2 linked regions of the Gimesia maris genome follow. Each later gene encodes a partner of the first gene's protein in a complex. Links are inferred from orthologs where the notes say so. Each region holds a gene or a part of one and is shown on either strand. Other genes may lie near its edges.

Region 1 (6,415 bases):
TTTATCATTCCGGGTTTGATTATCGTGTTTATGTTCTGGCCGTATGCCTTTCTGCTGATTGACCGGGATTTACCGGGGATTGACGCTTTCACGGAATCAAGAAAAGTCACCGCCGGGAATAAGTTCAGCATGTTCCTGATCTATCTGATCATGGCCGGAGTTTCGATCGTGCCCTATTTGTTGCTCCTGGCAATGATGTCCTCCGTAGAACAGGCGGGGGGGCCAGCACAGACTATGGTCTTTCTCATGTTTTTCGGTTTCATGGCTTTCATATATCTGATGGTGATCCCGTTTTACTCGGTACTTGGTACCGTGAGTTATGCAGAGATGACTTATCAATAATCGCCCAGACGTCAGGTCAGAAAGCATCTGGTGTAAAATCTTCAGGTCCTGGACCTTCAGGCATGAGATCTGAAGTTGCATTGCATTTGCCCTCCTGTTCTTTTTGTTCAATGGGCGGCGGATTAAGGGCTTCAGATTAAATCCGGATTCGGAGCGGTGAGCAGCTCCGGGGGTTTTACGGCAGGGCGGCTGATTTGCTATGATACCAGCCGTTAAACGAGGCAGAGTCGCTTCGCGCAGTGTACATTGACCACTACTGAGGTTGATGGTGTCGTCTTCCGTGCACTTGAGTTCAAGTATCATGCTTGGCATGAAGCGATCGCACAATGGAATGCATATCAGGGTGTGGATGGAAGTATGGTACGAGAGCCTGTCATTAAGGGAGATGATGAACCGGAAGATCTTTCTTCGGGTGGTGAAGACGGCTGGGATTCCAGTTTTCTGGCCGACGATGGTGAGTACGATGACGCTTTACGGCCTCAGCGTCTGAGCGAAGTGGTGGGGCAGCGTGCCGTTGTGGAACGTCTGGAAGTCTTTCTGGATGCCACGCGGAAGCGCAATGAACCACTGGGCCATCTTTTGCTCGATGGACCTCCCGGATTGGGAAAAACGACTCTGGCATCGGTACTGCCTCGGGAACTGGGGACCGAACTGCAGATCACCTCTGGCCCTTCTTTAAGTGCACCAAAAGACCTGCTCCCTTTTCTGACGAATGCCAGCCACGGATCGTTTCTGTTCATTGATGAGATTCACCGGATGCCGGCGACTGTCGAAGAGTTTATCTATCCTGCAATGGAAGATTTCCGGGTGGATATTACTCTGGGTGAAGGTCTGAATGCCCGGACCGTTAACATGAAACTGCAGAAGTTCACTGTGATTGGTGCGACGACGCGGAGCGGGATGCTGACGGCTCCTTTGCGGGATCGTTTTGTCCGCCGCGAGCATCTGGACTTTTATGAAGATCAGGAACTGATAGAAATCGTCCGCAGGAATGCCCGCAAACTGAAAACACCAATCACGGATGACGCCGCTTTTGAGATTGCCCGTCGTAGCCGGGGGACACCACGGAAAGCGAATAATCTGTTGCGCTGGGCGCGTGACTTTGCCACAAGTAAGGCGGATGGTAAGATTACCAACGAAGTGGTGAAGCGCGCCTTTGAAATGCTGGAGATTGATCAGTTGGGACTGGAACGCCAGGATCGTCGTTATCTGGAAGCCCTGGTGAAAACATTTTCCGGCGGACCTGCGGGAGTACAGGCGCTGGGGCATACCTTGAACATTCCGGCGGATACCCTGGAAGACGAAGTGGAACCGTTCTTATTACGTTGCGGATTTATCCAGCGTTCCCCCCGAGGTCGTATTGTCACCATGGCCGCGATGGAGCATTTAAACCTGAACCCTCCTGCGGGTGGCAGTCTCTTCAGATAGTATCTGAATTACATACTCTTATTTTACAAAGAAGAACCATGAGTCATTCCGTTTCGTATGATTATGATATCGTTGTCGTTGGTGCAGGGCACGCCGGCTGTGAAGCTGCTCTGGCTTCTGCAAGGCTGGGGGCCAAAACAGCGCTTTTAACGATGAACTGCGATACGGTCGGACAGATGAGCTGTAACCCTGCGATTGGTGGAGTGGCGAAAGGCCAGATCGTTCGTGAAATCGATGCCCTGGGTGGTGAAATGGGGCGCGTGATCGACGAGACCGGAATTCAGTTCCGGATGCTCAATCTCTCCAAAGGTCCCGCCATGCACAGCCCCCGGGCACAGGCGGACAAAAAAGCGTATCAGTTCTGCATGAAGTGGAAGGTAGAGCAACAGGACAACCTGGCTTTGCGGCAGGAAATCGTGAAAAGTCTGATCGTCGAAAATGATCAGATTTGCGGAGTGGAAGTGCACGGCGATGCGACCTATCGGGCGCGCGCCGTGATTCTGACAACGGGCACATTCCTGCAGGCAATCATGCATACGGGAGAAGCAAAGACCAAAGGGGGACGCGCTGGGGAAGGAACGACGGGAACCCTGTCCGACAGCCTGGCACAACTGGGCTTTGAACTACAGCGATTTAAAACGGGAACACCCGCACGTCTGAATGGACGCACAATTGATTTTTCTGTGCTGGAAGAACAGCCCGGAGATGAACGTCCCCAGCCATTTTCCTATATGACTGAGAAGCTGACTCAAGAGCAGATGCCCTGCTATCTGACCGAAACCAACGAGCACGTCCATCGAGTGATCAATGAGAATCTGCATCGGGCGCCCATGTATTCCGGACAGATCAACTCAACCGGGCCGCGCTATTGTCCTTCCATCGAAGATAAAGTGGTACGGTTCTCTGAACGTAATTCCCATCAGATTTTCCTGGAACCGGAAGGGCGTTATACGAACGAGTATTACTGCAACGGGATTTCAACCAGTCTGCCACGTGATGTGCAGGATGAGATGATCCATTCCATCCGGGGTCTGGAAAAAACGGAAATCATGCGTTACGGCTACGCGGTGGAATATGATTTTGCGACTCCGACACAGTTAAAACCCACGCTGGAAACCAAGCGGGTTGCCGGGCTCTATTTCGCCGGACAGTTGAACGGGACCACCGGTTATGAGGAAGCAGCCGGGCAGGGATTGCTGGCAGGATTGAATGCCGCATTAAAGATTGCTGGGAAAGAGGATCTCATTCTCGATCGTAACGAAGCCTATCTGGGAGTACTGATCGATGATCTGGTGACGAAAGGCGTTGATGAACCCTACAGGATGTTTACCTCACGAGCCGAGTTTCGTTTACTGCTCAGGCAGGATAATGCGGATCGGCGGATGACGCCCATTGGTCAGCGTATCGGTTCGGTCAGCCAGGAACGCTGGGAACAGTTTCAGGCATACGAAGCAGAAATCAGTCAAATTATGGAGTTCATTCGCGGTAACCGATATCAGGGCCAGACTCTGGAAGAATGGTTACGGCGGCAGGATACCGGCTGGGAAGATATCTGCGGATTTGCACCGGAATTAAAAGCGTTCCCACTCTCTGAACGGGCCATCGAGCAGACGTTGATCGAAGTTCAGTATGCAGGCTACATCAAACGCCAGACTGCTGAAATTGAGAAGCAGAAGAATGTGGAAACTCTGCACATTCCAGATCATATCGACTACCAGCTGGTTCCGAATCTGCGAAATGAAGCCAAGGAAAAACTGAGCCGCGTCAAGCCACGAAACATCGGGCAGGCAGGGAGAATCAGTGGGGTAACGCCGGCTGACCTGACAGTTTTAGTACTTTATTTAAACAGTTCCAGCCGACTGGCGACCTGATCATTCTCGATGCAGGTGATCAAAAAATCGTAACTCTTTGCTGCGCTGGGGGTTTTTGCCGTCTATTCATACTGTTTAAAACCGCAGAAAATGCTTTTCTGCGATGATTCTCCCTGTTTCTAATGCGTGTAAGTGTAAGGGCAGTCGGCGTTTATTTCAATAATTCAGTCAAGATAGCGAATGCGTGTTGACCATATCGTCAGAATAGATACAATCGGAGTTATTGATAATACTGGTAAAGTCAAGCGGTATTGAAAGTTTTGGCGTTTGTATCTATGTGGGATACTTAAAGCGTCTGGAAAATCAGTGGCGTTTGGCAAGTGAACGGGCCACAGAACTGCACCTTGGAGGATGCGGTTTATTATCGCTTTACCTCATTTTCAGGTAAATAGGTAAGAGGCTGATTATGGAGATGTCAGTTTCATGCAGCGGTGTTGATGATCGGGTCATCACTACTTCTGCGCAGGGGCTCGGTTATTGCATGTTGTAATAGCCTTACAGCGCTTGGTCTTTCCCGCAGCTTAGGGGCGGGTCTTCAAAGGATGGATGAGCAATATGAAAACGGTCTTTACCACGGGCGAAGCCGCAAAGATTTGCAAAGTGAGTCAACAAACGATTATTCGCTGTTTTGATTCAGGCCAATTAAAGGGATTTCGGGTACCCGGCTCTCGCTTTCGTAGAATTCCGCGCGACGTGTTGTTTAAGTTTATGAAAGACAACGGAATTCCGACTGATGCCCTGGAAAGTGGAAAGCGTAAAGCTTTAATCGTGGATGACGATGAAGAGTTGGTAGAATTGATTCGCGACGTACTGGAAGCGGATTCCCGCTTCGAAATTCGCGTAGCAAATAACGGCTTTGACGCCGGGATGATGGTGAAAGAATATCATCCGGACATCATTATTCTGGATGTCATGCTGCCTGATATTAATGGTAAGGAAGTCTGCCAGCGGGTTCGCAGTGATTCCTCGATGGACGATGTCAAAATTATCTGCATCAGTGGTATGGTTGAAGCAGACAAGATTGACGATCTGAAAGCCGCCGGTGCAAATGACTTTATGCAAAAGCCGTTTGAAGTAGAGCAGTTAGCCGATCGCGTCTGTACGCTTCTGAATCTGGAATCTGTTCATACTGCCGGCTGATTTCAGAGTCAGGTGAAATATCAGTAACATGACGATCGGATTGCGCTTCCGATCGTCGTGGCTACTGTTAAATGGAGCGTCTGATGGCGAGCGAAACCGGTGGAGTGAGCCTTGGCCTGCCGGATGTTTTTTACCGACGACTGTTTTCATTAATCCCGATTGAATCTCTGGATTCTGTGCTGGGAGAACTGGCAGCCGTCTGGTGTGAAGCCACCGCTGCAAAAGCCGCTTATCTGGTTCAGTTCGATCAGGAATCCCTGGAATTAACCGCCGGGTTGTTTCGTCGGTCCCAGGCGGAAGCAGACTGTTTCACGCAGGCGTCGATTCGGATTGATCAGAGTCGCTCCCTTACCGAACAGGCTCGTTCCATTGCAGAGCAGGGGCGACCTTTTTCCCTGATCTCCAGTAGTTCCTTTCATTATATCGCGATCCCCTGTGCGCAGATTTCTCTGGCGGGTGTGTTTCTGTTTTCGAATCAGAGTTCGAATGATTTGCTTGCGCTGAGTTCTGAACTAACAGAAATCAGCCGTCGACTTCTCACTCAGGCATGGGAAACAGGGAATCGACAAGACTCTCAACACGATGACTGTCATACCTGCCAGACTGAAGTGGAACAGGGGAAAACTATCAGGCAGCGAGTTTTACCGAGCACCGACAAGCTGGAAGCGATGGCCGAATTTGCTGCAGGTGCCGGGCATGAGATTAATAATCCGGTCGCCACGATTGCCGGGCGGGTACAGATGCTGCTGAAACAGGAGACCGATCCGGAACGTCGACAGTCGCTGGCGACGATTGGCGGGCAGGCATATCGAATCCGGGACATGATCGGCGATGCCATGCTGTTTGGCCGACCGCCTGCTCCCCGACCGACAGCGGTCAATCTTTCTAAAACGATCAATGACGTTCAACATAGCCTGCATGAGGCGATCCAGGATTCGGGTGTTCTGTTGACCGTTGATCTCCCAGGAGTGCCCTGCCTCCGGGCGGATGAAACACAGTTAAAAGTTGTGATCAGTAATCTGATGTTGAACTGCCTGAATGTGCTGGAACCGGGCGGACAGATATGTATTTCTGCGAAAGAAAAAATCGTGGATGCGGTTCCGATGGTGCATTTAGAAATTACAGATGATGGTCCAGGCCTGTCAGAGCAGGAGCAGGAGCACCTGTTTGACCCATTCTACTCAGCCAGGCAGGCGGGGCGCGGGCTCGGCTTTGGCCTTTCCAAATGCTGGCGAATTGTAGAACTGCATGGAGGTCAAATTGAGGCTGAGACCTGTCAGGAACGTGGTGTGACGTTCCATCTGTTCTGGCCACTTGATGAGACAGAGAATTAGCTGGCGACCGGATTCGTGAAAGTGTTCGCTTTCTGAAATCATCGCTTGCAGATCAGACGGGGATCGGTTTCAATATACCGAGCAGGACGTTCACTGGATGGCGTGATAAAAATTTTGCAATCCGCCGAACCAATCTATTTTTGATTAAGCAGCCTGAGGGACGATGGCGGCGATTCATTCATTGCTGATTATTTTAACCAGTTTTCTGGCACAGACCGATCAGATTACGGATGTGCCCCTCAAGCAGGAACCTGCCCGCTACGAGATTGAAGCGCCCCCGATTGCCGTGATTGGTATTCC
Region 2 (6,360 bases), 2.1 Mb from region 1 along the record:
AGGACCGGTGTAACCGATATCATCCAGAGTCCGCAGATAGGTCCCCATGCCGACATCACCTTCGCCGAGAGGAACTTCCGCGCCCCAGTCAATCCCCCGTTTCTCCTCTGCTGCCCAGGTCGCATCTTTACAGTGGACACTACCCACCAGATGTCCTACCCGTTTCAGAGCAGCGATAGGATCACCGGTTCCGTACAGAATCATATTGGCAGGGTCAAAGTTGATCTTCAGATTATCTCGACCGACATCACTGATAAAATCAAGCAGGTGGTCTGCGGATTCCTGTCCCGTTTCCAGATTCAGGTTCTGTCCATTGACTTTGACATGATCCAGCAGGCCCTGTGTAACCGACACCAGTTCTTTGTAATTGTCTGAATCACGATCTTCAGGAACAAAGCCAATATGCAAAGCGACCGTATCGCATCCAAGCAATTTCGCAAAGTCAGAAATCTCTTTCATTTCCTCAACACGGGCTGCTCGTGTTTCAGCGGGAACCAGTCCCACGGTCTGTTTTGTAGTGGGGATGTCTGCATAGCTTTCACCATCAAATCCGCCGAACACACAGGTGAGTTTGATCCCGGCAGAATTGCAGCGTTCCAGGAATTCCTGTGCCACTTCGGGAGTTCGCGTCTGTTTGTGAGGTGCATGGATCTGTACGGTAGGAATTCCCAACTCCTGAACCACGTCAAAATGCACTCCTAATCCGGCGTCAACCGAAGCGAATACACCAATAGGCCATTTTTCCATTATCTGACTCCACAATATGAACGTTTATAATGCTCTAGTTGTTCCATTTTTCAATGACGTTAACCCTGCGACTGTCGGGCAGAGATACTTTTATCATAAGGAGAACCCGGCAGATTCACAAACGAGGACTCCGATTTCTTTACAATTTAAAAAAACAGTTGACTGAATCCCCGATTGCGGTTTCCCCGGCTATTGTTTCCAGACAAACACCTCTTATAATAAACTCTTCTCGCAACATACGCAGAGATTGCCAGCTCGGAAAACACAAGGGAACCGCTCATGATCGACATCAAAAAAATCCTGATACCAACAGACTTCAGCGAAACCTCTCAGGCAGCGACTCAGTATGCAGTCGAACTGGCGAAAAAATTCGGTGCCCAGTTGCATCTGCTGCACGTCATTGAAGACCCTGTGGTCTATATGCCGATGTTCGAGAGCTATGCCTTGCCTCCCAAAGAAGACTTTGAAAACTTTGCCAAAACCCGGTTAGACAACTGGATTCTGGATGAAGACAAAGCAGGCCTGGAAATTTCAACCCACTGGGTACACGGAAATCCGTTTGTCGATATTCTGAAATATGCCAAGCGGGAAGAAATCGACCTGATTGTGGTGGGTACACACGGACGTTCTTTCACCGCACACCTGCTGCTGGGCAGTGTCGCAGAGAAAGTGGTCCGCAAGGCATCCTGCCCGGTCCTGACCGTACGCCCCAAAGGTCATCAGTTCATTCACCCGACATCCGATGACGAATAACCGTTCGCATCCTGATCTTGACTCTTACTCTCTACGAATGTTGTACTGAGATAATACGGGATAACTCTATTCGTGATTGGCGACTCATCACATTCGGGAGAAAGCAGAATTCCCTTCTACGGGAAACTGTTCAGCGTGATTGCGTTTATGGTCATCCTGAATCTGCCAACCCCTGCAGACATGACTCCCTCGGCTCAGCGTCTCGCCGCGGTCACAGCTTTAATGGCAATCCTGTGGATGACACAGGCCATTCCCATCGCCGCCACCAGCCTGATCCCCCTGGTGGCGTTCCCCATTTTTGGCATTCAAAATCCAAAAACCGTCAGTGGTTCTTATATTAATGAGAATATTTTCCTGTATATGGGGGGATTCATCATTGCACTGGGCATTGAAAAGTGGGGCGTGCACCGACGCATCGCTTTGAACACGATTCGAGTCATAGGCAGCAGTCCACGTCGGGTTGTACTCGGTTTTTTATTCGCCACCGCGTTTCTCTCGATGTGGATCAGCAATACCGCGTCGACTCTACTCATGCTGCCTATCGGCATGGCGATCATCGGTTCGATCTCCGAACTGGCGATGTTTGAGTCCCAGGAAGATTCCTCAAAAGCCATCCAACACTTCTCGGTCGCTTTACTGCTGGGCATTGCCTATTCTGCGAGCATTGGCGGGGTAACAACACTTATTGGAACGCCGACCAATATTGCATTTCAGTCAATCTGGACTTCTCAGTTTCCAGACGGCCCACAATTATCTGCAGGTGAGTGGATGATTATGGTCATCCCGTTTGGCATTACCTTTTTGATGCTGACCTGGATCGTACTCTGCTGGAATATGCCAAAGCTGGCGAGTTCAAAAGAGTCATCCAAAGCGATCATCAATGAACATGTCAGACAGCTGGGAAAACCGACACGTCCCGAGATTCTGATGTTGATGGTGTTTGTGATTACAGCCGTATTATGGATCACCCGAAAGCCCCTTACGTTTGGTGAAGAGACTGTTCTACTGCCGGGCTGGGAAACTCTTCCTATCCACTTTCTGACCAAGTGGGGAATCTCCGTCAATTCTGCATCAGGCTGGGTACACGATTCCACGGTAGCCATGGGCATGGCGTTACTCATGTTTGCGATCCCTGCTCAGAAATCGGAGCAGGGGGAGACGCAATACCTGATGGACTGGGAAACGGCAGAACGTCTTCCCTGGGGAGTGCTGCTGTTGATTGGGGGCGGGTTTGCAATCGCCAGTGCGTTCAGCAGCACCGATCTCTCTGGTTGGGTGGGAGAGGTATTTTCCGAACGCATCACAGGCTGGCCTGCCTGGGCACTCATCTTTGCCGCGTGTCTAATGCTGACATTTCTGACGGAATTTACATCCAATATTGCCACCGTGAATACAGTGCTGCCCATCATGGCGGCGACGGCCGTCAGTCTCGGCATCGATCCGCGTCTGATCATGATTCCCGCTGCCATTTCGGCCAGCTGCGCCTTCACAATGCCGATTGCCACGCCTCCCAATGCCATTGTATTTGCATCGGGAAAAATCAGAATGTCAGACATGCTCAGGTACGGTATTATTCTCAATTTGATCGGGGTCTTCCTGTTGACCGCATTTATGTGGTTCTATTTCGTACCGCAACTGGGAATTGAGTTCGGAACCGTCCCCGAATGGGTGCATCAGCATACGCCTGAAAGCAAATAATTATTTGCCGATACAGAACTTACTGAAGATGCGATCCAGAATGTCATCGGTATAAACCTGCCCGACGATCTGCCCCAGATGCTGCAGGGCTCCGCGAATCTCAATCGCAACCAGTTCCTCTCCTACTTGTAACTGCGCGGCTTCTTCCGCCGCCTGCAGAGAGTGTCCTGCCTGACGCAGACTGTCGCGACAACGGGAGGCCGTTGAACCAATCAACTGGCGACTGCCCCGCCGGGATTCACTCAAACGCGAGAGAACCGCATGCTTAAGATCTTCCAGTCCCGATTCTTCAGCTACACTCAACGCCACCTCGCAGGCGGCGTCCCCATTCAGAGCAGGGGAGAGATCACTTTTCGTCAGCACTGTGATGACATTAAGTGATTCAGCAAGCTGCGTGCGCTGTGATTGATCAATGCTGCGCAATTCGGGACGCAGGTCCGCTGCAGTACACCAGACGACCAGATCTGCCTGTGCCATCTGCTGCTGGCGAAACTGCTGGGCAGAGACTGAAATCTCATGTACGCCAGCTTCCAGACCTGCTGTATCAATCAGTTGAATCGGTTGACCGCTCCAGTTGAGTGAGGTCACCAGGTAATCACGGGTGGTGCCTTCGATATCTGACACCAGTGCTGCCTGCTCATCACCGACCAGGGCATTATACAATGTACTCTTGCCTGCATTCGGCAGACCAGCCAGTACGAGTGACAGGCTGCCCGTCGATTCCATCCGTTCCGAAGAGTCAAGATACAGTTGTTCGCAGAACTCACGAATCTTCTGCAGACGGTTGACCAGTGTTTCACGATCAATAAATTCTATATCTTCTTCGACAAAATCCAGACCTGCTTCAAGCTCAGACAGCAGTTCCAGCAGATCCACCCGGGCAGCTCCGATCCTGGTAGAAACGCCTCCTGCCAGTTGGCTGAGTGCCAGATTCAACTCTTCATGATCGTAGGCATCAATCACCCCGAGCACCGCTTCTGCCTGGACGAGATCGACGCGTCCTGCCAGGAAAGCACGCAGCGTGAATTCGCCCGGTCGCGCCATCCGGGCACCATGCGCTGCCAGATTCTCGATGGCCGACTCCAGCAGGGGAGGCGAACTGACTGTGTGAAATTCGGCCAGAGGCTGACCGGTGAAACTACGCGCAGTTGGCCAGAAATAGAGCGCCCCTGGCAACCGGGAATCGGAGCCTGCCAGTTTGATGGTGCCGGAATAACGAGTCGGCAGTCGGGAGTTCTGCCATTTCGCATCAGAGTCAAAACAGTCTTGCAGACAGGGAAGAATCTCGTTTCCGCTAATACGTATCAGACCTGCTGCACCACTACCCGGTGCAGAGGCCAACGCGACAATCGTATCATCAAATTGCAGATTCATGCCGAATCTCGTAAAGAAACATTTCAGGAGCAGGTCCGCTGGGAAGCTTCTCGCTTAAGAGAAAACCAGACATAACCGCATCCTGAATCCAGACACAGTCCATGGCGCATCACATTTAACCAGATCGTCTGACAAGCTGGTACACCCGGTCCAAATGGTCCAGGAGAGGCTACAGAAAACGGGACACAGTCTAGCGGCGTTTTTTGGATTTTTTCCCCGTTCCTTTATCGCGGGAATTCTCCTGTCGCCGATCGTTCAATGCTGCCTGCTCCTGTGCCTGATCCGCAATTTCCTGGAGTCGGGCAAACCAGCCTTTTTTGGCGGGTGGCTCATTTTCATCAGTCTGTTTTTTTCGATTCTGGGTTTTCTTCGATTTGGCTTCGACGTCGATCACATTCGGATCAGATCCCACAATGGTCGACGGACGGCGTTTGGACTGGAAGTCCAGCAGCTTTCGCTCACAGATCCCCCACAGGCTGGAGGCGATGAAGTACACGCACAGACCTGCGGGAACATGATAGAACATGAATCCCATCCCGATCATCATGTAGTTCATGATTTTGTGCTGCAGTTCCTGATCTTTATCAGTTGGCGGCGGCATGAACAGTTTCTGCTGCATGACGAACAATCCAACGGTCACAATAGGCAGCAGGTTAAACTGGTCTCCCAGGAAGGGAATGGCAAACGGCATCTGAAACAGGGCGTCCGGAGCAGCCAGGTTATCCACCCACAGGAAAGGAGTGCCCCGCAGCTGGACGGCGTTGTTCAAAGCGGTATACAGACCAAAGAAAATCGGCAGCTGCATGAAAATCGGCAGACAGCCCGCCAGGGGGTTATAGTTGTTCTTGCTGAACAGCTCCATCTGCGCCCGGCCCAGCTTCTCGCGATCATCCCCGTATTTCTTTTTGAGTTCAGCAATCTGTGGCTGTAACTCTTTCATTTTCTGGGCACCAATCGCCTGCTTGCGCGAAAGCGGATACAGACTGCCACGCACGATGATCGTCAGGCAGATAATGGCAATTCCATAGGACAGGCCAAATCCATGCAGGGTGGTCAACAGCCACAGCATCAGCTTGGCAACCGGCCCGAAAATACCCAGGTCCATAATTTCGGTTGCATTCAGTGGGGGCCCCAGCAGAGATTCCCGTTTTGGTCCGGTATACATCGCATAGCTGTGTGTGATATCGCCACCGGGTGCCAGATCCAGATCCTTCGAATTAACTTGAACCGTGATCCGGCTCTGTGTTTCATCCCTCAATCCTCGCTGGACCAGGACAGGCTCGATACTGGCCGAATAATTGGACTGCATTTCGCCGTTAACGAGCTGGGGATCGTAGTTTTTTCCGTCCGGCGTCAGGAGAGCAGCGAAGTATTGAATATCCACACCGGCATACTGAAACGCCCGGCTGTACTTCTCGACCTGCTGCGCATTCACATTTTCAATGATGTCGGGGGCAGTAAAGATTTCCGTTTCAACGCTCTTGTCATCCTGCAGAAAGCCAATCCGCAGATCGCGATACTTGCGGGTGTTTTCGGCATTTTCCAGAGGAATCCCGATCGGCCCCAATAGCTGATAATCCAGCTTCTGTGCCGCCTGACTGTGGTTGACCACTTTGATATCAAAGTGAACCATGTACCCTGCCTGATCGGTGTCGCGAAACTCACGAAAATCTTTTCCCTCTGGAACCGGATATTTCTTGAGTTCGTATTTCTTCTGTACTTCAATGCTGCCATCCGGGGCTGTCAGACTCAGGAGAACTGACTGATAGAGTTTGGGATCATCCGGAT

The links.
Region 2: the proteins of mnmG (region 1) and GmarT_RS13415 are in contact, whole or in part, in a solved structure (PDB 9HIP), measured with the Escherichia coli proteins. The link is inferred for Gimesia maris from one-to-one orthologs.

The regions. Positions count from the first base shown.
Region 1 is NZ_CP042910.1:1,573,578-1,579,992, forward strand. Bases 1,307-4,224 are described here. They hold mnmG (tRNA uridine-5-carboxymethylaminomethyl(34) synthesis enzyme MnmG), read left to right. Parts: upstream 1,307-1,808; coding sequence 1,809-3,641; downstream 3,642-4,224. Other genes in these bases: ruvB (Holliday junction branch migration DNA helicase RuvB), read left to right, coding at 1,307-1,770; GmarT_RS05995 (response regulator), read left to right, coding at 4,197-4,224. Also shown: GmarT_RS05980 (hypothetical protein), read left to right, coding at 1-342; more of ruvB, read left to right, coding at 700-1,306; more of GmarT_RS05995, read left to right, coding at 4,225-4,781; GmarT_RS06000 (sensor histidine kinase), read left to right, coding at 4,865-6,115; GmarT_RS06005 (Na+/H+ antiporter NhaC family protein), read left to right, coding at 6,279-6,415. UniProt on the Escherichia coli protein: NAD-binding protein involved in the addition of a carboxymethylaminomethyl (cmnm) group at the wobble position (U34) of certain tRNAs, forming tRNA-cmnm(5)s(2)U34.
Region 2 is NZ_CP042910.1:3,631,743-3,638,102, reverse strand. Bases 2,386-5,248 are described here. They hold GmarT_RS13415 (tRNA modification GTPase), read right to left. Parts: upstream 4,573-5,248; coding sequence 3,199-4,572; downstream 2,386-3,198. Other genes in these bases: GmarT_RS13410 (YidC/Oxa1 family insertase periplasmic-domain containing protein), read right to left, coding at 4,763-5,248; GmarT_RS13420 (SLC13 family permease), read left to right, coding at 2,386-3,198. In the rest of the region: GmarT_RS13430 (sugar phosphate isomerase/epimerase family protein), read right to left, coding at 1-747; GmarT_RS13425 (universal stress protein), read left to right, coding at 1,027-1,500; more of GmarT_RS13420, read left to right, coding at 1,573-2,385; more of GmarT_RS13410, read right to left, coding at 5,249-6,360. UniProt on the Escherichia coli protein: Exhibits a very high intrinsic GTPase hydrolysis rate. Involved in the addition of a carboxymethylaminomethyl (cmnm) group at the wobble position (U34) of certain tRNAs, forming tRNA-cmnm(5)s(2)U34.